DNA from 3 places in the Arthrobacter sp. B0427-1-12 genome. Region 2 is predicted to be linked to each of the others. Evidence: riboswitches for the same ligand, from Rfam matches in the RefSeq annotation. Region 2 holds a riboswitch; each other region holds the start of a gene.
The links. A riboswitch is a leader RNA that binds a small molecule or an ion and turns the genes downstream of it on or off. The one in region 2 is predicted to bind glycine.
Positions count from the first base shown of each region.

Region 1: linked by a shared signal. The riboswitch ahead of cycA (D-serine/D-alanine/glycine transporter) and the one ahead of gcvP (aminomethyl-transferring glycine dehydrogenase) in region 2 are both predicted to bind glycine.
Region 3: linked by a shared signal. The riboswitch ahead of cycA (D-serine/D-alanine/glycine transporter) and the one ahead of gcvP (aminomethyl-transferring glycine dehydrogenase) in region 2 are both predicted to bind glycine.

Region 1 covers NZ_JBNHIC010000011.1:8,198-16,247, forward strand. The annotation lists gene AC5RWU_RS09055 (SDR family oxidoreductase) at 1-47, opposite strand, end outside; gene AC5RWU_RS09060 (AI-2E family transporter) at 70-1,386, shown strand; gene AC5RWU_RS09065 (SGNH/GDSL hydrolase family protein) at 1,448-2,269, shown strand; gene cycA (D-serine/D-alanine/glycine transporter) at 2,311-3,807, opposite strand; glycine riboswitch at 4,188-4,293, opposite strand; gene AC5RWU_RS09075 (hypothetical protein) at 4,448-5,221, shown strand; gene AC5RWU_RS09080 (MarR family winged helix-turn-helix transcriptional regulator) at 5,196-5,657, opposite strand; gene AC5RWU_RS09085 (multidrug effflux MFS transporter) at 5,736-6,947, shown strand; partial or broken gene AC5RWU_RS09090 (alpha-amylase family glycosyl hydrolase) at 6,910-8,050, opposite strand, start outside.
Region 2 covers NZ_JBNHIC010000022.1:53,442-61,491, reverse strand. The annotation lists gene gcvP (aminomethyl-transferring glycine dehydrogenase) at 1-2,450, opposite strand, end outside; glycine riboswitch at 2,502-2,615, opposite strand; glycine riboswitch at 2,617-2,721, opposite strand; gene cycA (D-serine/D-alanine/glycine transporter) at 2,966-4,492, shown strand; gene AC5RWU_RS14110 (helix-turn-helix domain-containing protein) at 4,517-4,918, shown strand; gene AC5RWU_RS14105 (GAF and ANTAR domain-containing protein) at 4,973-5,686, shown strand; gene AC5RWU_RS14100 (hypothetical protein) at 5,851-6,120, shown strand; gene AC5RWU_RS14095 (NAD(P)H-binding protein) at 6,127-6,795, opposite strand; gene AC5RWU_RS14090 (hypothetical protein) at 6,822-7,664, opposite strand; gene AC5RWU_RS14085 (aldo/keto reductase) at 7,887-8,050, shown strand, end outside.
Region 3 covers NZ_JBNHIC010000069.1:275-8,324, reverse strand. The annotation lists gene AC5RWU_RS21785 (pentapeptide repeat-containing protein) at 1-260, shown strand, start outside; gene AC5RWU_RS21780 (hypothetical protein) at 360-512, shown strand; gene AC5RWU_RS21775 (hypothetical protein) at 631-924, shown strand; partial or broken gene AC5RWU_RS21770 (IS21 family transposase) at 962-1,296, shown strand; gene AC5RWU_RS21765 (hypothetical protein) at 1,581-1,793, shown strand; gene AC5RWU_RS21760 (dihydrofolate reductase family protein) at 1,878-2,438, shown strand; gene AC5RWU_RS21755 (NADPH-dependent FMN reductase) at 2,717-3,313, shown strand; gene cycA (D-serine/D-alanine/glycine transporter) at 3,608-5,086, opposite strand; glycine riboswitch at 5,244-5,341, opposite strand; partial or broken gene AC5RWU_RS21745 (IS30 family transposase) at 6,214-7,343, opposite strand; partial or broken gene AC5RWU_RS21740 (hypothetical protein) at 7,849-8,050, opposite strand, start outside.

The DNA of each region.
Region 1 (8,050 bases), on a different contig from region 2:
TAGCCGGTGGAGCCTGTGACGGCGAGTTCGGGCAGCGCGGTATTCACTGTGGACCTCCTTGGCTGAAGCATGGAGAACGGTACTGCCAGCCAGCCTACTGCCGTGCGCCCTGCCGATGTCAGTGCGGCATGCAAGGATGGTGTCGAACCGCAGGTCGACGATGGGACACTGATGGGATTGATTGCGCGCACGGCCAGAACAGCAGAAACGGCCAAAACAGCAGAAACCGCCAGCACGGCCGAAGCGGCCAGAGCGGCGGAAATACAGCAGGCTGAAGCCACAACCCGTGGTCTCTGGGCGGACGGGCTGGGCAGGGCCGGGGCACGCGCCGCGCAGGTCCTGCTGGTTCTGGCCCTGGTGTTCATCTCCGTCTACGCTCTGCTGCAGGTCCAGTTGGTGGTGATTCCGCTGCTGATTGCACTGATCATCGCCTCGGCGATGGCCCCGCTGATCCGGCTGCTGCGCCGGAACATGTCCGCCATGATGGCAGCCTGGGTCGCGTTCCTGGGCGTGGGAGTGGTCCTCGGCGGCGTGGTCACCGCGATCGTCTTCGCCGTGCGCAGCGAATGGGGTGAACTGGCTACTTCGGCCACCGAAGGCTTCGGCCAGCTGCAGAGCTTCATCGAAAACGGACCCATCCCGATCGACCAGCAGCAGATCAATGAGGCGGTCGACGCCGTCGTGAACTTCGTGACCAGCAGCCAGTTCCGTGCCGGCGCGCTGTCAGGCCTGTCGGCGGCCAGCCAGTTCCTGACCGGACTGGTCCTGCTGGCTGTGGTCCTGTTCTTTTTCCTCAAGGACGGAGACAGGATCTGGAGCTTCTTCCTGAGCTGGGTCAGCCCCCGGAACAAGCCGCGGTGGCGCCGGTCCGGAACCCGGACGGTGGAGGTGCTGGGCGGGTACATGCGGGGCACCGCCACCGTAGCCGCGGTGGATGCGATTGCCATCGGTACAGCCTTGCTGGTCCTGCAGGTGCCGCTCGCGCTGCCGCTGGCCGTCGTCGTATTCATCACCGGCTTCATTCCTATGGTGGGCGCGACGGTGGCCGGAATCCTGGCCGCGCTGGTGGCACTGGTGGCGAACGGGCCTGTGATCGCGCTGATCGTTGTCGCCGTCGTCGTCGTGGTGAACCAGCTGGAGGGCAACTTCCTGCAGCCGGTGCTGATGGGACGTTCACTGAGCCTGCACGGTCTGGTGATCCTGCTGGCCCTGACCGCGGGCACCGTCCTGGGCGGGATCGTGGGGGCGATCCTGGCCGTGCCGTTCACGGCGGTGGCTTGGGCGATCGTCCAGGTCTGGACGGGCCGGGAAACGCCGGAGGAGAAACGGTCCGGCCGGCTCCCCGAGGCGGCGCCGGCGGAGGCGGATGGAGCACAGGCCGGATAGCCGGGTGCGAGTTCACCGGAAGTTTGCCCTTCGTCGTCCATTTTGGACTAGCGTGGGCTAAGTGGCAGGGCGGTTTGTTGCACTGGGCGATTCATTCACGGAGGGCGTAGGTGACTGGGAACCGCGCCTGCCCAACGGCGTGCGCGGCTGGGCGGACCGGGTGGCCAAGCAGCTGAGCCGGCAGGATCCGGACTGGGAGTACGCCAATCTGGCGATCCGCAGCAAACGGCTGCACCAGATCATCGAAGACCAGCTTGAACCGGCGATTGCGATGAAGCCTACGCTGGTCAGCCTCTATGCCGGCGGCAACGACATCCTCGAATTCCGCAAGGACTTGGACGGCCTGATGGACCAGTACGAGGCCTTGGTGGCCCGGCTGGCGGAAACCGGTGCGCAGCTGCTGCTGTTCACCGGCTACGACGTGCAGTTGCATCCGATGCTGGAGCCGATGAAGCGCCGCAACTGGCGGTACAACGAGGCCGTGCGCCGGATCGCCCGCAAGTACGACGCGCTGCTGGTGGACTTCTGGTGTTTCGACGCCTACCACGATCCGCGCATGTGGGACGCGGACCGGCTGCACATGTCCAAGGCCGGGCACAAGTACATGGCCGCGCAGGTGCTGCGCGTCCTTGGCGTGGACCACAAGATCAAGCTCAAACCCTTTGAACCCTGGGACACCAAGCGGACGGTCCGGCAGTGGGCGGCCATGGAGCGCGAATGGATGCGCGAATGGGTGCTGCCGATGTTCGGCCGGCGGATCCGCGGCATTACGCTCGGGGACACGCTCAGCCCGCGCTGGCCGGTGCCGATCAAGCCGGCTGACGGGCTCAAGACGCTGGCCCGGGAGCGCCTGCTGGACGCGGCGGAGGCCCGGGAACCCTGAGAGTTCCCGGGCCTCCGGGGTGCTTCACGGTACTGCCGAGGTTACTTCGCCGCGGCGAAGTACTCCTTGGCGGCGGTCTTGTCCGAGGAGACCTCGGCCGCGTGCTCGGCACGGCGGGCCTGGTGCAGCGGCGTCTTGCGGACGAACCAGTAGAAGGCACCCAGGCCAACGAACCAGAGCGGGGTAACCAGCAGGGCCTGCAGCGTATCCGCTTCTTGGGTCAGGGCCCAGAGCAGGAAGCCGAAGAAGGCAAGCACCACGTAGCACATCGCGACACCGCCGGGCATCTTGAACTTGGAGGCCGCATGCAGGTGCGGGCGGCGCTTCCGGTAGACGATGTAGCTGACCAGGATGATGGTCCAGACGAACATGAACAGCAGCGCGGAGATCGTGGTGACCACGGTGAAGGCCTCGATGATGGACTTGCCCGCGTAGAGCAGCACGACGCCGGCCAGCAGGAAGGAGCAGGAGAAGACCAGTGCGTTAGCGGGGACCCGGCGGCGGTTCAGCTGGCCGAAGCGGCGGGGCGCATCGCCGTCGTGCGCCAGGCCGAACACCATGCGGGAGGTGGAGTAAATGCCGGAGTTGGCCGAGGAGGTGGCGGAGGTCAGCACGACGAAGTTGATCACGCCGGCGGCGATGGCCAGGCCGGCCAGTGTGAACATGGTGACGAAGGGGCTCTTGTCCGCGGTGATCTCGCGCCACGGGGTCACGGAGATGATTACCGTCAGGGCGACCACGTAGAACAGCATCACGCGGATCGGGATGGAGTTGACCGCGCGCGGCAGGTTCTTCTCCGGGTCCTTGGTCTCGGCGGCGGCCGTGCCGACCAGTTCGATGCCTACGAAGGCGAACACGGCGATCTGGAAGCCGGCGACGAAGCCCATCGGGCCGGTCGGGAACATGCCGCCGTCGTTCCACAGGTTGGCGAAGGAGGCGGAGTTGCCGTCCGGGGAGGTGAAGTTGGTGAAGACCATGACCAGGCCGACGACGATCAGCGTCACGATGGCGACGATCTTGATCAGGGCGAACCAGAATTCGGTTTCACCGAAGGCCTTCACGGTAGGCAGGTTCAGCGCGAGCAGCACCACGATTGCGGCCAGCGCCGGGATCCACAGCGGCGCGTCGCCCCACCAGAAGGTGACGTAGCCGGCAATGGCGATCACGTCCGCGATGCCGGTGACGATCCAGCAGAACCAGTACGTCCAGCCGGTGAAGAACCCGGCCCAGGGCCCCAGCAGGTCGCCCGCGAAGTCGCTGAAGGACTTGTACTTGAGGTTGGAGAGCAGCAGCTCGCCCATCGCCCGCATGACGAAGAAGAGCATGAAGCCGATGATCATGTAAACGAAGATGACCGACGGACCGGCCAGCGAGATGGTCTTGCCGGAACCCATAAACAGGCCGGTGCCAATGGCGCCGCCGATGGCCAGCAGCTGGATGTGGCGGTTGGAGAGGGAACGGGAAAGATGCGCTTCCTCGGAATGGGCGACGCCGGCGCCGACAGGGGCGGCGTCCGGGGCCTTGGTGGTTTCAGACATGGTGGTCCTTTGGCTGGTGACGGGTTGTGCCGGCACGGTGGCCACAACGGTGTGGCCGATGTGCGGTTGAGGTGCGCACTGGGCGCTGGAGTTCGCCGGACGCAGCTGTGCTGCCCGGGCGGGAAAGGCTAGGCGCGGGGCATTGCTGTTAGCGATCGGCTAGGTGCCGATGGCCGGTGGATGCCCGGCGGGCAGGAGAAGGATCGGGGAGCAGCGACTGCGGGCCGTCATGAGGAACTCCGGTGGTCAGCGGCGCACGGGTGCGCCGCAGTGGATTGGGTTCCTCCCCGCTCTGTCATGGACCTGAGAGTTTCCGCGCAACTGCGGTGCGCTTGCCCCGTCGGTGGGCCGGCTGACAGCCGGCCGCTTTCCAGAGGTGCCTATCCGCGGCGGTACAGGGGCCTGAGAGATTCCTGGGGAGGAGTTGCTCCTACGGCGCCTGCTGATCGATTGGTGGAATCGGCAGGACTCTCCCGCGGCGGATCAGAGGCATATTCAGTTGGATTGCGGATCACCTGAGTGACCCGAGTCACAACTGTACCGGAACTGCCGGGGCATGGGCAAGCGGAGTTTTTGGGACTACGCTCGAAGGACAGTCTCGGCATCCATCGCGCGGGAAATCGGGTGCAACATGGAGAACATGGTGGAGAAGAGGAATCCTCCGGCCTCGTTCGGCGGGAAATCCTTGCTGCGGTGGCAGCGCTGGGCGCTCGGACTGCTTGGCCTGGCGCTGACCGTCCCCGGACTGGCCGGCGTCTTCATGCCCGGGACCAACGTGGGCGGCGTGCCCCTGCTGATCGCAGCGGGCGCGGTGCTGCTCTACATTGCGGTCTCCGGCCAGCAAGTGCTGGCCATCGGCGCGGATGCGCTGGCGCTTTCGCCGCTGCAGATTAAGAGGATGTTCGTCCAGCAGGTAGTCGACGACGTCCGGAACCAGCCGCTGTCCCTGGTGCGCGACGCCGTCGGATCCGCCCGCGGCGACGGCCTGGCCGTCGACATCCCGCCGGAGGTGGACCAGACCCTGCTCGCCTACGAGCGCCTGGACCGGCTGGGCCGCAGGCACGGCTTCCGCGTTGACCAGCCGGACCGCCCGGAGCAGCAGGGCGCGGATCTGCTGATCACCAGGCTCGACGGCGGCCGGTTGCCGGTGGAGGTGAAGTTCCACCATGCCGCGTCCGGGCCGGTGGTGCACAGCGCCATCCGGCAGGCTGAGTCGATCGGGGCCAAAGAGGCGCTGATCATCCTCAATTCCGAGCCGCCGGAAGGCCTGCTGCCCGCAGGAGTGGAAGTGGTCAACGGAACGGTCGACCGGGACGCGTTCGAAGCTGCCGCCACCGGGGCGCTGGTGCGGCTGGGCGTGATCCGGGACGACGTGCGGCCCGTCGTCGTCAACGCCCGGCCAAGCCGTCCCTGATAATCCGCAGTGCCTCCATGGCCGCGTCCAGGTCGGGTGTGGCAGTGCCGATGGCATCGCGGAGCAGGCGGGCGCGTGCCCGGCGGAATGCCGCCATGTTCCGCAGCGCCAGTTCGGTGGCAAAGAGCTCGATGCAGCGCGCATCCGAGGGGCTTGGGCGTTTGTCGGTGAACCCCTTGCGGGCCAGTGAGTTCAAGGTGTTGCTCAGATTGCTCCGCTGCATGCGGGTCCGTGCGGCCAGAGCGGCCGGATGGATGCCCGGCTCGGCGGCGATATGCCGCATGACGGTGGCTTCGGCCGGCGTCAGGGGGGTGGCTCCCGAAATCTCCTCAGCCCTGGCGCGTAGTTCCCGGGCCAGATCGAAGATGAGGTTGACCAGATCGGCTTTGTCGTCGTCGTCATGCGCTGCATCTGGTGTGGAATGCTGGACGCTCACTCTTGGAAGCATACGCGGAATATGGAAAAGTAGTTATGTCTCAATAATTACTTTTGCATAGTCGGAAGGCGGCGCGCCTTGGCCCTTGCCACTGGATCTGCCACAAGGACAGGCAAGCCGATCACCACGCCTCTGCTGCTGGTACTGGCGCTGCTGTCCGCCACCGGGCCCTTTGCCACAGACCTCTACTTGCCGGCATTCCCGCTGATCAAGACGGACCTGGCCACGGATGCCACGGGGGTCCAGCTGACCCTGACCGCCTTCATGGTCGGCATTGCATTCGGGCAGCTCTGCTTTGGGACGCTCTCGGACCGCTTTGGCCGGGTGCGGCCGCTGATCATCGGCTCCGCGGTATGCGTGCTGGCCTCCATTGGCGCGGCGGTGGCTCCGACCCTTTCCCTGCTCGTGGCGGCGCGCTTGGTGCAGGGCTTCAGCGCCGCGGCCGGCGTGGTCATAGCCCGCGCCGTCGTCTCCGACCTCGCCGCCGGCGCCGCCTCCGCCCGGATCTTCAGCCTCATGATGACGGTCAGCGGCATCGCCCCGGTCATCGCGCCGTTCGTTGGCAGCCTGCTGGTCGAATCGCTGGGCTGGCGCGGGGTGCTGTGGACGCTCGCGGGCCTGTTCTTACTGATGCTGGCCGGCATTCTGGCCGGAGTACGTGAAACACACCCGCCGCACCGGCGCGGAACCGGAACCGGCCTTGGGCCGCTGCTGCGCGTGTTCAGGGAACGGCGGTTCGTCGGCTACGTGCTGCTGTTCGCCTGCAGCTTTGGGGTGTTGATGAGCTATATCTCGTCCTCGCCGTTCGTCTACCAGACCATGATGGGGCTGAGCCCGGTGCAGTACGGGATCATGTTCGGCGTCAACGCATTCGGGCTCATCACCTGCGGCGCCATCTCCGCCCGGCTGGCCCACCGGGTCGGGCCGCGGCGCATGGTCCGTGCCGCGGTTCCCACGATGCTGGGAATGGCCCTCGCGCTGCTGATCATGGTCCTGGTGGACGCTCCGCCGCTGCTGTTCGCCATTCCGATCTTCTGCGCCGTCGCCAGCATCGGCTTCATCATGGGCAACACCACCAGCCTGGCGCTTGCCGAGGTGCGCCATGTCGCCGGCAGCGGCTCGGCCGCCTTGGGCGGAACGCAGTTCCTGTTCGGGGCGCTTGTGTCTCCGCTGGTGGGACTGGCTGGGGACCACTCCGCGCTGCCGCTGGCCCTGGTCATGGTGGCTTCCGCCTCCCTGGCCCTGGCCGCGCTCATATGCACGCGCGACCGCACAAAATTCCTCCGCTAGGGCTGCCGGCGCTCCCGGGGCGTTGGACGCGCAGCCACCGGTAGCCGTAGGCGTCCAAGGCCAGGTCCGCCGACCCATCCGGTTTGAGCTCGGTCCTGCCGTCCTGGAGCAGATCCACTAGGACGGTGCCCGCGGCGGGCGGGTTGCCGGCGTCGTCCGTTAAGGCCAGCGGCACGGTCAGCGCTTCTCCGCCCAGATTGTGCAGTGCGACGATGCTGAAGGATTTCCAACTGCAGCGGTGCGCGAGCACCTGCCGGGCCGGCTGCTCCAGCAGTTCGAAGCGGCCCCAGCCCAGCTCGGGGCACTCGCGGTAGCGGCGGATGAGCAGCTGCATGAACGTCAGCAGCGAGTCCGGATCGCGTTTGGCATCGGCAACGTTCACATGCTCCGGGCCGTAGCCGCCTCCGACCACGGGGGAGACCAAGTGTCGCGCGCCGGCGGTGGAGAAGCCGCCGTTCTCCTCGCCGGTCCACTGCATCGGGGTCCGGACCGCCATCCTGCCGTCGGCCTCGAGGTCCTCGCCCATGCCGATCTCCTCGCCGTAGTAGAGCACCGGAGTGCCGGCAGCGAGAACAGCAGCGAGTAGACCATCCGGATGCGGCGGGGGTCGCCGTCGAGCATGGGCGGCAGGCAGCGCTTGAGGCCGCGGCCGAAGACCTGGCCGAACGCGGCGAAGACCTCCCGGCGTTCGTCCTCGGTGAGCTTGTCCGGTGTGAGTTCGTCGTGATTGCGCACGAACGTGGCCCGCTGGGACGACGTGTCCAGCGTCGGGCGGCCGGTCAGCGCCTTGGCGAGGGGGCCGGCGTCGGACCTGGCCAGGGAGAGGTAAAGGTTCTGCATGGCGATGAAATCGAACATCATGGTGAGTTCGTCGCTGTCCTTGCCGCCGAAGAATTTCACCTGTTCCTTGAACGGCAGGTTCACCTCACCCAGCAGGATCGCGTCGCCTTGCGGCGGCCCAGGAAGCTGCGCAGCGCGCGCAGGTAGGCGTGCGGGTCGGCGAATTCCTCCAGCGCGGTGCCGTCCTGGCCGGTGGTGGCCAGGAAATACGGGACCGCGTCCGCGCGGAAGCCGTCCAGACCCACCTGCAGCCAGTAGTCCAT
Region 2 (8,050 bases):
GCGGTCAGTTCGCGCAGGTCCAGGATGCACTCGTGTGCCACCAAGCCGTCGTTGCCGGTGTAGAGCACGGGGAAGTGCTCATTGAGGCGGGAGGCAATGTAGTTGGCGGCCAGCAGTGCGCTCTTGGTGGCCTGGGTCAGGCCTTCCCCGCCCATCATGGCCACGTACGCCCAGGAGATGGGCAGCACGCCGGCGGATCCATACTTGGACGCGGACACCGGAATGCCCTTGCCCTCGTCCTCCGCCAGAGCCGCGTTGCCGGGCAGGAACGGCACCAGGTGCTCGGCCACGGCGACCGGGCCGACGCCGGGTCCGCCGCCGCCGTGCGGGATGCAGAAGGTCTTGTGCAGGTTCAGGTGGGACACGTCGCCGCCGAACTGACCCGGCTTGGCCAGGCCGACCAGCGCGTTCAGGTTGGCTCCGTCGATGTACACCTGGCCGCCGGCGGCGTGGACCGCATCGCAGACCTCGCGGACGTCGGCGTCGTACACGCCGTGAGTGGACGGGTAGGTGATCATGATGCCGGCCAGCTGGTCGGCATGCTTCTCGATCTTTGCCTTCAGGTCGGCGTGGTCGATCGTGCCGTCGTGCGCGGTGGCCACGACGACGACCTTCAGGCCCGCCAGCACCGCGGACGCGGCGTTGGTGCCGTGTGCGGAAGCAGGGATCAGGCAGACATCGCGCTGGTCATCGCCGTTGGCCAGGTGGTAACGGCGGATGGCCAGCAGGCCGGCGTACTCGCCTTGCGATCCGGCGTTCGGCTGGATGGAGACGCCGGCGTAGCCGGTGATCTCGGACAGCCGGGCCTCCAGGTCGGCGATCAGTTCCCGCCAGCCCACGGTCTGGTGATCCGGAGCGAAGGGGTGGATGGAGGCGAACTCCGGCCAGCTGATGGATTCCATCTCCGCCGTCGCGTTCAGCTTCATGGTGCAGGAGCCCAGCGGAATCATGGTCCGGTCCAGCGCCAGGTCGCGGTCGGACAGGCGGCGCAGGTAGCGGAGCATCTGCGTCTCGGACCGGTGCATGTGGAAGACAGGGTGGGTCAGGTACGCGGAGGTGCGTTCGACGTCAGACTTCAGCTCGAAACCGGGGGTCGCCGAGGCGGCCGCCCGGACCTTGGCCTCAGCGTCGTCGACACCGAAGGCTCCGGCAACCGCGGCCAGGTGTGCCGCCGTCGTGGTTTCGTCGCAGGAGATGCCCACCTGGTCCGCGTCGATGCTGCGCAGGTTGATGCCCTTGGCCTCGGCGGCCTTGATGACCTCGCCCGCACGGCCCGGGACGCGGACGGTGAGGGTGTCGAAGAAGTGCTCCGAGGCGAGCTCCAAGCCGGCGCCCGTGAGGACGGAGGCCAGGGTGCGGGCGTGGCCGCTGGTCCGCTGCGCGATGGCCTTCAGGCCCTCCGGGCCGTGGTAGACGGCGTACATGCTGGAAACGATCGCCAGCAGGGCCTGGGCCGTGCAGATGTTGGACGTGGCCTTTTCGCGGCGGATGTGCTGTTCGCGTGTCTGCAGGGCCAGACGGTAGGCGGCAGTACCGGCGGAGTCCTTGGAGACGCCGACCAGCCGGCCCGGCAGCGAGCGCTCCAGGCCCGTGCGCACGGCCATGTAGGCAGCGTGCGGGCCACCGTAGAACAGCGGCACGCCGAAGCGCTGGGAGTTGCCGACGGCGATATCGGCGCCCTGGTCGCCGGGCGGGGTGATGAGAGTGAGGGCCAGCAGGTCGGCAGCGACCGTCACCATGGCACCGCGGGCCTTCGCGGCCTTGATCACCGCAGCGTGGCTGCCGACGTTGCCGGAGGCACCCGGCTGCTGCAGCACGATGCCGACGATGTCCCCTTCGGGCAGTCCGGCGGACAGGTCCACAACCTCAACCTCGAAGTCCAGTGCCTTGGCCCGGCCCTTAACGACTGCAATGGTCTGCGGCAGCACGTCCTGGTCCAGGACGACTTTGCCGTCCTGGTGCGCCTTGTTGACGCGGCGCATCAGCAGCACGGCCTCGGCCACGGCGGTGGCTTCATCCAGCATGGAGGCGTTGGCGATCGGCAGTGCCGTCAGGTCCTCGACCATGGTCTGGAAGTTGAGCAGGGCCTCGAGCCGGCCCTGCGAGATTTCGGGCTGGTAGGGGGTGTAGGCGGTGTACCAGGCCGGAGACTCCAGGACATTGCGCAGGATGACCGGCGGGGTCACGGTGTCGTAGTAGCCCTGGCCAATCATCTGGACGGCCACGGTGTTCTTCGCAGCGAGCGCACGCAGGTCCGCAAGGACTTCCATTTCGCTGCGGGCGGGCGGCAGGTTCAGCGGCGCGCTCTGGCGGATGTCCGCCGGAACGGCGGTGTCGACAAGCTGGTCCACGCTGGCGTAGCCCAGCTGCTTGAGCATCGTCTCCGCGTCATTGCTGCGGGCGCCGATGTGGCGGTCGACGAAGGCTGTTTCTGTTGATTGAACCGTCATGGGGGAACTCCAGGGTATTCCGGCGTCCAGGGACGCCAATCGGATCGAGTTCCTCCCCGCTCTGTATTGGACCTGAGAGATTCCGCGCCACCTGTTTCCACAGGTTCGGCGCTTGCACCGTCGGTGAGTCCGGCGAGCTGGCCGCCTGACTGCTTTCCAGAGTTGCCTTGCCGCAGCGGTACAGGGGCCTGAGAGATTCCTGGGGAGGATTTGCTCCTACGGCGCCTGCTGATCGGATTGAGCATCAGCAGGACTCTCCCGCCGCGGTTCAGAGGCATGTTCAATTATGGGTGATGCGACTCACAACTATACGCCGGAGCCTATCCTTGAGCAAGATTCTACATGGCGCCCCCTGCTTCGCCCATACCGTCCGCAACGTCAACCAAATTGACTTTCGCTCGTGAGCCGACTCACACTGAATTTCAGGTGCGCTGAGGCGGAACAAGGACGACATGCCCGGTCCTTACGATTAGCACCACCGCGCGCCCATCGATCCGATGACAGAAAGAAGTCCGATGTCCAACCGCCCCATTCCGCCCGACGCCGAAGCCGCGGTTCCCGGGGAGGGCCACTCCCACTTGGTCACTTTCAACGAGCAGCACCAGGGCGAGCCCCACCTCGAACGCCAGCTCGCCAACCGCCACATCCAGCTGATCGCGATCGGCGGCGCCATCGGCACCGGCCTGTTCATGGGTTCGGGCAAGACGATTTCACTGGCCGGTCCGTCGGTCATCTTCGTCTACATGATCATCGGCTTCATGCTCTTCTTCGTCATGCGGGCCATGGGCGAAATCCTGCTGTCCAACCTGAATTACAAGTCCTTCAGCGACTTCGCCGCGGACCTGCTGGGGCCCTGGGCCGGGTTCTTCACCGGCTGGACCTACTGGTTCTGCTGGATTGTCACCGGCATCGCGGACGTGATCGCCATCGCCGGCTATGTGGCCTTCTGGTGGCCGGACCTCCAGCTCTGGATCCCCGCGCTGGCCGCCATCCTGCTGCTGCTGGGGCTCAACCTGCCCACGGTCAAGGCCTTCGGTGAAACCGAATTCTGGTTCGCCCTGATCAAGATCATCGCCATCGTTGGCCTCATCGTGGTCGGCCTGGTATTCATCATCACCGGCTTCACCGCCCCGAACGGCTCCGAGGCCACCTTCGCTAACCTCTGGAACGACGGCGGCATGTTCCCGACCGGCCCGATGGGCTTTATCGCCGGATTCCAGATCGCCGTATTCGCCTTCGTGGGCATCGAACTGGTGGGCACTACCGCGGCGGAGGCCAAGGATCCGGAACAGAACCTCCCCAGGGCCATCAACTCCATTCCGATCCGCGTGATGCTGTTCTACGTGGTCGCGCTGACGGTGATTGTTTCTGTGACGCCGTGGCGGGAATTCTCGGCGGACCGCAGCCCCTTCGTGGGCATGTTCGCCCTCGCAGGGCTGGCCATCGCCGCCGGCGTGATCAACTTCGTGGTCCTCACTTCCGCGGCATCCAGCGCGAATTCGGGGATATATTCCACCTCGCGCATGGTATTCGGCCTGGCGCATGAAGGCGACGCCCCCAAGACCTTCGGCCGCCTGTCCCCGCGCCGGGTGCCGCGCAACGCGCTGGTCTTCTCCTGCACCTTCCTGCTGGCCGGCGTCGTGCTGCTGTATGCCGGCGAATCGATCATCGCGGCCTTCACGCTGGTCACCACCATCTCCGCACTGCTGTTCATGTTCGTCTGGACCATCATCCTGGTCAGCTACATCGTCTACCGGAAGCGCCGCCCGCACTTGCATGCCGCATCAAAGTTCAAGATGCCCGGCGGCATTGCCATGTGCGCCGTCGTCATGGCATTCTTCGCCTTCATCATCTGGGCCCTGACCCAGGAGCCGGACACCCTCCGGGCCCTGCTGGTCACGCCGCTGTGGTTCGTGGCCTTGGGCATTGGCTATTTAGTGCTGCGCCGCAACCCCTACCACCAGGCCCGCCGGGCCGAGTTCAGGGCACTGGTGGCGGCCGAGAAGGACGCAGCCGAAGGGTTCGCAGCCACTGCAAAGTAGCTGTCATCGGTGGACAATACCTTCATGGCACAGCTCAAACCGCGCACGACGCCGGCACTCCAGGCTGCGGAGGCCGGCGCCTTGCGCCGTGCGCTGGAATCCGATGATGTCACCGTTTTCGTGGACGGTACCGCCCTGAAGCTGCCCGCCGCAGCCCGGGACGCCGTCGTCGGTCTTCTGGAGCGCTTCGCCCGGGGCGACGCCGTGATGGTCAGCTCGGTGGAAACCCTGCTCACCACCTCCCAGGCGGCCGAAGCCGCCGGCATTTCGCACACGTACCTGCGAAACCTGACGGACAACGGAACCATTCCGGTGGAGTACCGGGGTTCGCACCGGCGCATCCGGCTGCAGTCCGTGCTGGACTGGCTGGCCGCGCAGGAAGCAGCCCGGCAGGCCAAGGCGCACCCGGAGGCGGCGCAGGGATAGACCCGGATCCCGGACCTGCCGGGAAGCGGTCCGCCGCATGTATTGGAGACCGAGATGAGTATCCTCAAGTCCCCCGGCGCCACAGCCGAGGAACTGCAGAACCTGGGCATCGACAGCAAGGATGTGGACGTTTTCCTGACGGACCTGGCGCGCTACTCCGCAGGCGTCCTGTCCGGGGACCTCCAGGTGCAGTGCGGCGTCACCCTGCAGCGCCACCACAAAACCGCCACCATCGCGTACAGCAGCGACAAGGCCAAGGTTCTGGACGAGATCCAGCTCGGCTACGACGAAGGACCGTGCCTCGAGGCGCTGAGGACCAACCAGACAGTCCTGGTCAAGGATGCACGCACGGACCCCCGCTGGCCGGACTACTTTGGTGTAGTAGCCAAGCATGGCTACTACTCAATGCTCGGCGTGCCGATGCACCTAGAAGGGGAATCGGCGACCGCGCTCGATTTCTACGCCCCTGCCGTCGATGCCTTCGACGGCAGGGCGGTGGCTGCCGCGCAGGCCTCGAAGGCGCTGCTGCTGGCCGTCCGGGTCGCGACACATATGGAGGCCTCGGACGACCTCAAGGCAGCGATGCAGGCGCGCACCACCATCGACCTGGCCGTCGGCATCCTGATGGCACAGAACCGCTGCTCGCAGCAGGACGCCTTCGGCATCCTGAGCCGCGCTTCGAACAACCAGAACACCAAGCTGCGCGACCTTGCAGCGAAGGTCATCAGCCAGGTCTCCGCCGACCCCGTGGAGACGCACTTCGATTAGGCGCAGGTCCAGCCGCACCTCCGTTGTGGTTTATATCACAATAAGGTAACGTAAGCTCAGGTCAAGCAGCGGCCCTCCGGAGCTCCCCGGATTCACCATTCACCGTCGAATGCGTGCCGCCGCCGCATTATGTTCCCCGACGGCCTTCAGAACAGGGGCCCGCCATGACCACCATCAATCCGTCCGCAGATGCCGACCACTTCCTGCCCGGTTCGACTGCGGCCCAGGATCTTGAACGCGTTGCCGAACCTTACTGCGATGTTTGCAGGACGGACGAATTCATCTACATCGAGAGCTTCATGCCGTGCATCACCGGATCGGACGGCCACGTAAAGCGGCTCGGGGAGGTCACCTATTTCTGCACTGCCTGCGATGGCTTCGCGGGCCATGCCGTTCCGGCCAGCTGGGCTCCGCCGGGGTGGTACCTGGGCTAGCTCGCCTCAGCTGTAGCGCGCAACGGCGGCCTCGACAGTTTCCTCTCCGGCGACCAGTTCCAGCGCCCGGTGCCGTCCGGCCCCGGTAGTCAACAGCTGGGCGAGGACATCGGCCACGTCGGCGCGGCTGATCTCCCCATACGCCACCGATTCCCGCAGCTGCACCCGGCCCGCCGGGGGATCGTCGGTGAGCCGGCCGGGCCGCAGGATCGTCCAGTCCAGACTGTCCCGGGTGCGCAGATCGTCCTCCGCTGCCAGCTTGGCAACCAAGTAGGCGTGGAAAACGTCATCGATGCCCTCGGGCCGCGCGCCCCCGCGCACCCGCTCCAGTCCGATCGCGGAAATCTGCACGAACCGCTTCACACCCGCGGCCTCGGCGGCATCGGCAAGCAGGATGGAGGCCGCCCGGTCGACGCTGTCCTTGCGCTGCGCTCCGCTGCCCGGCCCCGCGCCGGCGGCGAAGACAACAGCATCCGTTTGCTGCAGCGCCGCGGCGAGCTCCTCCGTGCGGGCCGCTTCAAGATCCAGCACCAGCGCCTGGCCGCCTGCGGCCTGGAGATCCGCCTCGTGCGCGGGATTACGCACCAGACCGACCACCTCATGGCCGGCCGCCGCAAGGCGCGCAGTGGCGAGCAGTGCTATCTGTCCATGTCCTCCGGCAATCACAATCTTCATGCGGCCCATCCTGTCACGCGGTCGGGCTACCGCACAGCGGGCCTGCCGGTTTCCAGTTGGTCCTGCCACAGCCGCCGTACGTCCTGCTCCGTGTAGGTGGCGCGGATCTGGCTGTCATTGCCCCCGCCCAATACATTGACTATCCAGAGGCTGCCGGCCTGGGTCCCGCCGACCGCCGGATAATTGCCGGGCGCTTCGGCGAGCTGGCGCACCGGCACATTGGCGCGCAGCGCCATCGCGTGCAGCCATACGTCGTCCGCATGGCGGGCGGTCCGCAGAAAGTCCTCGCCCGCATCGCGCAGTCGGTCCAGGAACGCCGGCGGGTAAAGCACCCCGGACATGCCGGTGGCGAAGGTCCGCAGCGAATCCATCCCCGCATCGGCCCGGTCCCATTTGGCGTACGGGTCGATACGGCCGTCCGTCAGCGTCATCAAGTGCGCCCGGTGCGCGCCGATGCAGCCGGGGAACCTGCGATGGAAGGCCAGCAGCGCTGCCAGCCAGCCCGCGTCGTACAGCGCGTCATCATCGGCGGTCACCAGCGGCAGCCGGTGCCTGCCGTGCAGCCGAGCGTAGGGATAGTACTTCTTGTGCGGTCCGTAGTCCGGCGTGGGGAGGATTTCCAGCCCCCTGGCCATCAGTCGCCTCAATGCACGCGGTGGGTTCCGGACCTGGTCTTCATCATCCAGCCAGAGGATCAGCCGCACCGGCCGCACCCGGCCCCGCCCGATCGCCTCGATCGCATAGAAGGACCGGCCGGTCCGCCGCCCATACGAGGTCAGACTGACCACAGCCTCCCCATCACCCAGGACACTGGACCGTGCGAACAGATTCCGGCAGCGCAGCCACAGCATCGCCGGCAGGGCCACCACCGCACCCAGCACTCCCTGCCAGTTGATCAGGTGGGTCAGGCGCAGCAGGCTGCTCTTCCAGGTGGCCGGGCTCAGGGCTCCTCCAGCGGGTCAATGGTCGGGTCCGGTCCCATCCTAAGCGGCGGCCGGCGTCACGATCCGACTCCTGCCGCGAAGACGCTGGACGGGCATGCGAAACCCGGGTAAGTCTTAGACGGTAACCGCCACCGAAGGAGCCTGCGCATGTCCACTGTCGCCCCGACCGTTCCGCTGCGGAATGGAGCCAGGATGCCGCTGATCGGGCTGGGCACCTGGCCCCTGGACAATGCGGAGACAGCGGCCGCCGTCGAAACCGCCCTTGGCCTGGGGTACCGGCTCATCGACACCGCGGAAAACTACCGCAACGA
Region 3 (8,050 bases), on a different contig from region 2:
TGATGGGCAGGAATCTCAGATCCCGCCGGCTGTGCGGGGCAGATCTCCGAGGCGCCTATCTCATTGCCGCCGATTTGCGTGACAGTGACCTCTCGGGTGCGGACCTGCTCGGCGCAGACTTCAGGGACGCACGGCTCGAAGGCGCTGACTTGTCCAGGGCCCTGTACCTGACACAGCCGCAACTCAACGCCGCGAGAGGCAGCCGCGCAACACTTCTACCCCCGGATCTGACAATGCCCCCGCACTGGCACAACGAATGAACATCACAAGCCCGACCACTCGGGGCCGTCTCAGTTTCTTGGAACTGAGACTTACCGAGCACCGACCAGGCCCACCGGCTCAACAGCCACGACGCCCTCGTGGCAGCCCAGACGATCGCCCTGGACGCCGCCCGCGCCGAAGTGCTGGCCGCCCGTAGCGAACCGGACAAGGACCCGGAAATGGTCGACCGGGTACTGCGCCGCCTGGACCTGCGGACCCTGCTGATCGAGGACAAACCCGTTCACCGGTAAGCACCCTCACGAAGCCCGTCACCGACACCCCGGTAACGGGCTTCGTCATGCGGCCGCGGGTTACAGTGCGCACAGCAGCAATCCGCGACCAGTTCACCAACTCCTGAAAGGACGTCCCATGGATCTGACAATCATCGTTCCCGCAATCGGCATCCTCATCGTTATTATCGCTGGGTTTGCCGTGGCTCGCGCCGCGTCCAGGAGCAAAGCATCGAATCGCTCCAAACAGCGGGGCGGCAGACAGCACAACAGCGGCTCCGATACCGGGTCCGGCTCCTACCCATCCATCGCCTCCTCCGGGGCAGGCAAGCACAATGATCCTGACTCCACCGGCCATGACACGAGTGACTCCGGTTCATCATCCGGTGGATCCTCCGGCGGAGACGGCGGCGGTGGAGGGGGCGGCGAATGATGCGCGCATCTCCGAGCACGGCTGAAGCATCACCTGAGACGCCGGCCGCACGGCCGAGCAGTCGGCGGTACGGGCCAGGGTCACGGATGAGTGGCTGCCCAAGATCGAGGAATGGATCGAAGCGTCCAAGGGCGCATTCGCGTCGACGTCGCCCACCGCAAACTCGTGGCGATGGGCTATACGGGCTCCGAGCGCTCAACCCGCCGGGTGGTCGCGCAGGTACGGACCACATATCAGGCCAGGAACAACCGGGTGCACCGGCCCTGGGTGACCGAGCCCGGGCAATGGCTGCAGTACGACTTCAGCGACGGGCCGGCCATCGACGGACGCAAAGCGGTGTTGTTCGTGGCGTGGCTGGTCCCGCGTAGGCATCCCACAAGCCGGTCCCCCCAACGCACGCCGCCCGACGGAAAAATCCCGAATCAAATGCCCAATTGAAGTACACCCCAACCTGACCTCAGACACCCACCCGGAAAGTTGTCAGAATAGGATTCAAATTCGCATTTACTGGCATATCCTCGGGCAACTCTTAAATTTCAGCCTTACGAAGGTCCAGAGGCGCACGGTAAGCGGCGTTATGGTGTAAGCAATCCGGGGCGGGATCCCCGGGGAACAGTCCTCAAGCTTGTCCTAAGCCCCGAGAGGGATGCTGAAGCATGACCATGGCCCACCGGATCCGGATCGCCGGCCTGCCCCTTCTGCTGGCTTTACTGGCCGTGGCAGCAGGATATGCCGTGGACAGCTGGCGAGGCGCCTTCTACATCGCCCTCATTGTTCTTCTGCTGGCCGTTTCCACTTACCTCTTCGACAGATGCACGCAGTCTCCGCAGGAGAAGAGCGCGCGGCAGGCCCGCAAGGGAAAGCGTTAAGGACCGGGACTGCGCCTTCGAACACACCCAGGGCCAAATACTGAGCTGCAGTACTGTCGGACCCGCTACCGAGAAGGGCTTCTGATGGGCAACGTGACCTATTCAATGAACGTCTCACTTGACGGCTACATCGCCGGGCCGGACGGCAACTTCGACTGGACGGCGCCCGACGAGGAGGTCTTTCGCTTCTGGATCGAGGAGATTCGACAGGTCGGCGTCCACCTGCTGGGACGACGGCTGTACGAGACGATGCTGTACTGGGAGACCGCCGACCAGGATCCATCGCTCGACGAGTCGGAGCTCGAGTGGGCCGCGCTCTGGAAGCCGCTGCCCAAGGTGGTGTTCTCCACCACGCTGTCGGCGGTGCAGGGCAATGCCCGCCTGGCCTCCGGCGGCCTGGCGGAGGAGATCGAGCGGTTGCGAGCCCAGAGGGAGGGTGAGATCGCGATCGGCGGCGCGACTCTCGCCGCCGAGGTGGCCGCGTTGGGTCTGATCGACGAGTACCGGGCCGTGGTCTACCCGGTGCTGGTTGGCGGTGGCATTCCGTTCTTTCCCCGACATGAGCGCCGGGTGGATCTCGAACTCGTCGAGACCCGCACCTTCAGCTCGAGTGTCGTATACCTCCGCTCCCGCGTGGCGCGCTAGCTCTACGCGGTCAGGTTTGTCGCGCGAAATTACGGACGTGTCGCGTGCGTAAGCCGGTCCTTCACCGCGACACCCCAGGTCCCTCCCCGCGGCAGAAAAATCTCTGTGAATCGCAACGGTATTGGCGTGTTTTAGGCAGCGGTTAGTGGCCGGTCCCATCCGCGGCTTCCTCTCCCAGTTATGTCCAGACGTTCCACTTCTCATGAACTGGGACGCGCCGATCCAGCAACACTGAGTTGACGAGCCGGTTCCGGCCGGCTGACGGAAGGAACACTGCAATGGCTTACAAGATCGGTTACTTCATCGGGAGCCTGGCCACCGGCTCCATCAACCGCACCCTCTCCAAAGCGCTGATCAAGCTCGCACCCTCGGAGCTCGAATTCACCGAAATCCCCATCAAAGACCTCCCGCTGTACAGCTGGGACTACGACGCCGACTTCCCGCCCGAGGCACGGAACCTGAAGCAGGCCATCGAGGGCTCGGACGGCATCCTGTTTGTTTCCCCGGAGTACAATCGGTCCATCCCCGGCGCCCTGAAGAACGCGATCGACTGGGGATCCCGGCCCTGGGGGTCCAACTCCTTCGCCCGCAAACCCACCGCCATCATCGGCGCCTCCCCCGGCGGCATCGGCACCGCCGTCATGCAGTCCTCCATGCGCAGCATCCTGAGCTTCCTCGACGCCCCGCAGCTGAACGCCCCGGAGGCCTACATCTCCTTTAACCCCGACATCTACACGGACGACGGCGAGGTCAAGGACGACAGCACGGCCGGGTTCCTGCGCCACTACATGGAGGAGTACTACGCCTTCGTCCAGCGGGTCCACGCGTCGGCACCCGGCCACATCGGCGACGAAGACCCCGACACACGGAAATAATGCCCGCCGGCCTTAGGCAGCGCGGCGCCTGAAAACCCCGCCGGCCGGCTCAGGCCCGCGGCCGGCACCGCCGCAGGCCCGCCGCGGGCAGCAGTTCACCCGTGCCCGGTCGTTGAACATAACCTGCACCTGCTGAAGGGACTGTGCCCGCGGGAGGTTACCTGGTGCCGGTTTACGGGCAGCGATCGGCGGTCATCTGCGCAAAGAACAGGAACGCCCAGGGTGCGGGCGGAGGGCCCCGCGCACTGCGCGGGGCCTCCGTCGATCGGGGCGCCGGGGCTGCCCGCGGCAGGACTATTCGGCGGCCCCCACCTGGGCGGTTTCGCGGGCGCCGGGTTCCCGGCCCTCGGCGTCCAGCTGGGCGCGGAACGCCGCGGAGCGGGCGATATGGGCCGGCCTGCGCCGGATGATGGCCCAGGCGATGCCCAGGATGACGAACCAGACCGGGGTGATCAGCAGCGCGGTCAGCGTGTCCGGCTGGGTCGTCAGCGCCCACAGGACAAAGGCGAAGAACGCAAACACCACCCAGACCATCACGATACCGCCGGGCATCTTGAACCTGGAGGCGGCGTGCAGGTGCGGGCGGCGCTTCCGGAAGACCAGGTAGCTGGCCAGGATGATGGACCAGACAAACATGAAGCAGACCGCGGAAACCGTGGTCACCATGCCGAACGCCGCGCCGATGTTGTCGCCGGCATACAGGAGTACGACCCCGGAGAGCAGCAGCACACAGGACAGGAACAGTGCGTTACGGGGTACCTTGCGCGAGGACAGCCCGGCGAAGACGGAGGGAGCATCGCCTTCCTGCGCCAGGCCATACACCATGCGGGAGGTCGAGTAGACCCCGGAGTTGGCCGAGGACATCGCCGAGGTCAGCACGACCAGGTTGACGACCGTGGCGGCCATGCCGAGCCCGGCCAGCGAGAACATGCCGATGAAGGGGCTGTGGCCGGCTTCGAACTGGGTCCAGGGAGTGACCGACATCAGGATGATCAGGGCGCCGACGTAGAAGAGCAGCACACGGATCGGAATGGAATTGATGGCCTTGGGAAGGTTCTTTTCCGGATCCTTGGCCTCGGCCGCCGTCGTTCCCACCAGTTCGATGCCCACAAAGGCGAAGACGGCGATCTGGAAGCCTGCCACGAAGCCCATGAATTCCTGCGGGAAGAAACCGCCGTGGCTCCACAGGTTGCTAAAGCCTGCCGGGCCGGCATCGGACTCGAAGCCGGTGAAGATCATGACCAGGCCGGTCACGATCAGCGCCACGATGGCGATGATCTTGATCAGCGCGAACCAGAACTCGGTCTCACCGAAGGCCTTGACGGTGGCCAGGTTGAGCAGCAGCAGGACGGCCACGGTGAAGACACCCGGAATCCACAGCGAGATGCCCGGCACCAGTTCGTTGGCGTAGCCGGCGATGGCAATGACGTCGGCGATGCCGGTGACCACCCAGCAGAACCAGTAGGTCCAGCCGGTGAAGAAGCCGGCCCACGGGCCCAGCAGGTCCCCGGCGAAGTCGCTGAAGGACTTGTAGGACAGGTTGCTCAGCAGCAGTTCGCCCATGGCCCGCATGACGAAGAAGAGCATGAAGCCGATGATCATGTAGACAAAGATCACCGAGGGTCCGGCCGCCGAGATGGTCTTGCCCGAGCCCATGAACAGACCGGTTCCGATGGCACCGCCGATGGCAATGAGCTGGATGTGGCGGTTGGACAGCTGCCGCTCAAGGTGGGGTGCGTCAACAGGCTTGGTTGGACGAGGTTGAGTCGTCATGAGGAACTCCGTAGTTCAAGCGGCACCGGGGTGGCACGGTGATTGTGTTCCTCCCCGCTCTGTCTTGGACCTGAGAGTTTCCGCGCCCACTGCTCTCGCAGGTGCCGCTTGCACCGTCGGTGAGCCAGGTTGCTGCCTGACTGCTTTCCAGAGTTGCCTCGCCGCGGCGGTACATGGGCCTGAGAGATTCCTGGGGAGGATTTGCTCCTACGGCGCCTGCTGAATGTACCGGCAGAACTCTCCCGCCGCAGATCACAAGCATGACCCACTTTGAAGTGAGCCGGATCACACCTTAGCGTGGAGGGGCGGCACCACGCAAACGCATCGCGGGCACCGCATTGTTTTTCGCGTATCGACACCACGGCGACGTTGAACAGGTTTAAGGTCGGATGATCAGGCTTCGTCTGTGAAATTGCTGCCCGCTGGTGAACAAGCGGATGGCACCCCACAGGGCCGACTCGGTCCGGGATGGAGGACACGAGACATGCCGGGCGTGGTTTTACGGGGGAAGGGCCGGTGCTCGGCGGCCGGCAGAACCTTGGGTTCGCTACAGGATTTGGATCGGCACCGACACTGGGCCTGCGGCGTGAACTGAATCACCCACAGCTGTATATGCCTTTCGAGCCGTGGCGGGAGATTCCTCCCCGCACACCATCCGGATTGGCGTTAGGGACTGCCCCGGTTTTCGTGGGCTCCTCAATGGTGCTCCACAGGTATTCATCGTGGACCAGCTGAAGTGCCCGGGCAGGCGACTGTGTCCGTTTCATACTGGCGGATAAATAGGGAAAGCCCCTCGGGAGGGGCTTTCAGCAGTTGATGTTTGGTATTGATCAGCGGTGATGCGCTCCTCCTCCCTGGGCGCTGTACGCGCCCTGCCGGTTTCTGTAGTTAAAATTTTAATAATTGCCCGGTTGATCGTCCACCGACACGACGAAGAATTACCGACGCCAAGGCATGGGTTCCTTTCGCCCTTCCGGCCGATGGCTCTGTGCCGCATAAACCGGTCGCACACCGCGACAAAGATGAGCGAGAACTTATGCATGCCTGTGAATGGCCCCAGCGCGATGGAATACGTGTCCCACCAGGGCTCGTGAATGTCCCGTTAGAGGATGGGCGGATTCAGGCGGTCATTGCAACAGGAGGTCTTCGATCAGTTCGATCGGTTTCCTGAACTCTAGTCTTTTGCGCGGCCGGTCGTTGAGTTCCTGGGCGATCCAGTCGAGGTCTGCGGCGCTGTGGACGCTCAGGTCGGTGCCTTTGGGGAAGTACTGGCGCAGCAGGCCGTTGGTGTTTTTGTTGATGCCGCGCTGCCAGGGCGAGTGCGGGTCGCAGAAGTAGATCTCGATGCCGGTATCGATCTTCACGGTTTTCCAGTCCTGCATCTCAATGCCCTGATCCCAGGTCAGGGAATGCCGCAGCACATCGGGGAGCGTCTTGATCTTCGCGGCCAGTGCATCACGCATCTGCTCGGCCTTATACCCGTCCGGCAGGTGCACGAGCATTGTGTAATTGGTGGTCCGTTCGACCAGCGTCCCTCCCAATGCCCCGGCACGGCCCGGTCCTCGACCTCGGCAGGACGCTGGGAAATGTTGATCATTCCCGGGATCCGGTTCTTGCGCTGCCCGGCCTTTCGGCTGGGCTGCCTCATGGCCCGCCCGGTGCGCAGGCACGCGGTCAGTTCGCGCTTCAGCGCCCCGCGGGACTGGACGTAAAGGGACTGGTAGATGGTCTCGGGTGACACCCTCATCTCCGGCTCATCCGGGAACTCAACCCGCAGTCGTCCTGCGATCTGCTCGGGTGAGTACTTCTTTTTCAGGTCCTCTTCCACCTTCGCACGCAGCACAGTGTTTGTGTGCAGTTTCGCCGGTTTCGGCCGTGACGCGCGCTCATACGCCAGGGCGTGGGCCGAGGTCGCCCGGTAGGCGGATCCGGCCTTGGTGTTGCGGCGCAGCTCCCGGGACACCGTCGAGGCCGACCTGCCTATTACTGTGCCGATCTCCCTCAGGGAGCGTCCCTGGGCGCGCAGTACTGCGATCTCCTCACGCTGGCCGAAGGTCAGGCACCGGCCCTTCAGATCCCGGCCCCGCCGGGGCCTGACGCCGCCGGCCTCGACCAGGACCCGGCGTCCGGTCCGCCGGCTCGTATTGACGGCAGCCACGGCATCGGTGATGAAATCACCGGCCTGCATCCCGGCCCAAAAAACCTGCAAGAGATCAGGCCTTAGATAAATTGAATACCCCGCCATGACAACACCCATTCGCTAAGTGTTGCAATCACCGCAAGAACCCAAGGATGCTTCATCGAGACACCTGTCCGGACATACTCACGGTTATCGGCGCAGAAAGCCTGCGCGAAGTTGGGCCAACGCACCGGAAGCTGTTTTCAAGCTCGCGACCTCTTGGAAGATGCTGGACGAGATCGGCGAGGTTGGGTACTCAGCGCTAAGCAATCCGCGGACGGTACCGGCTGTGATGCGGTTCGGCTCAATTGCGGCAAACACGTCGTGCGCGCGGTGAATGCATGGGATTGCTCACCCGGTTGACGGACTTTCTGACCGACCCCCTCATGTCCGCGCAGCCGTGGGATGGCGAAGCCTACCAAGCCGTGTCCGACTGATTCGATCAGGTCGGTATCGTTGAGCTTTGCGCGGTAGTTGCCCACGTGTTGCGGGCAACCATGCGGGTGTTGCGTCGGCGCGCGGCTGCCACCCCACTCGGACATCCACGGCCTCATGGCATGCCTCTATAGCTTCATTCGGTGAATCAGTTGCGTTCTCGGATGGCGGTTTCTGCCGGTTCAGGGGCTGGCTCCTGCCCTGGCGTTGCGGGGGCATTGACCGAGAGGCCGGCCAGGCTGTTTCCGAGCGTCCGGCGCAAGGTCAGAACGTCGTCGGGCTCGCTGGGTTCACCGCGTTCCGGGCTGGTGCTCAGGGTATCCAGGGCAAGGGCGAACAGCCGGCGTGAT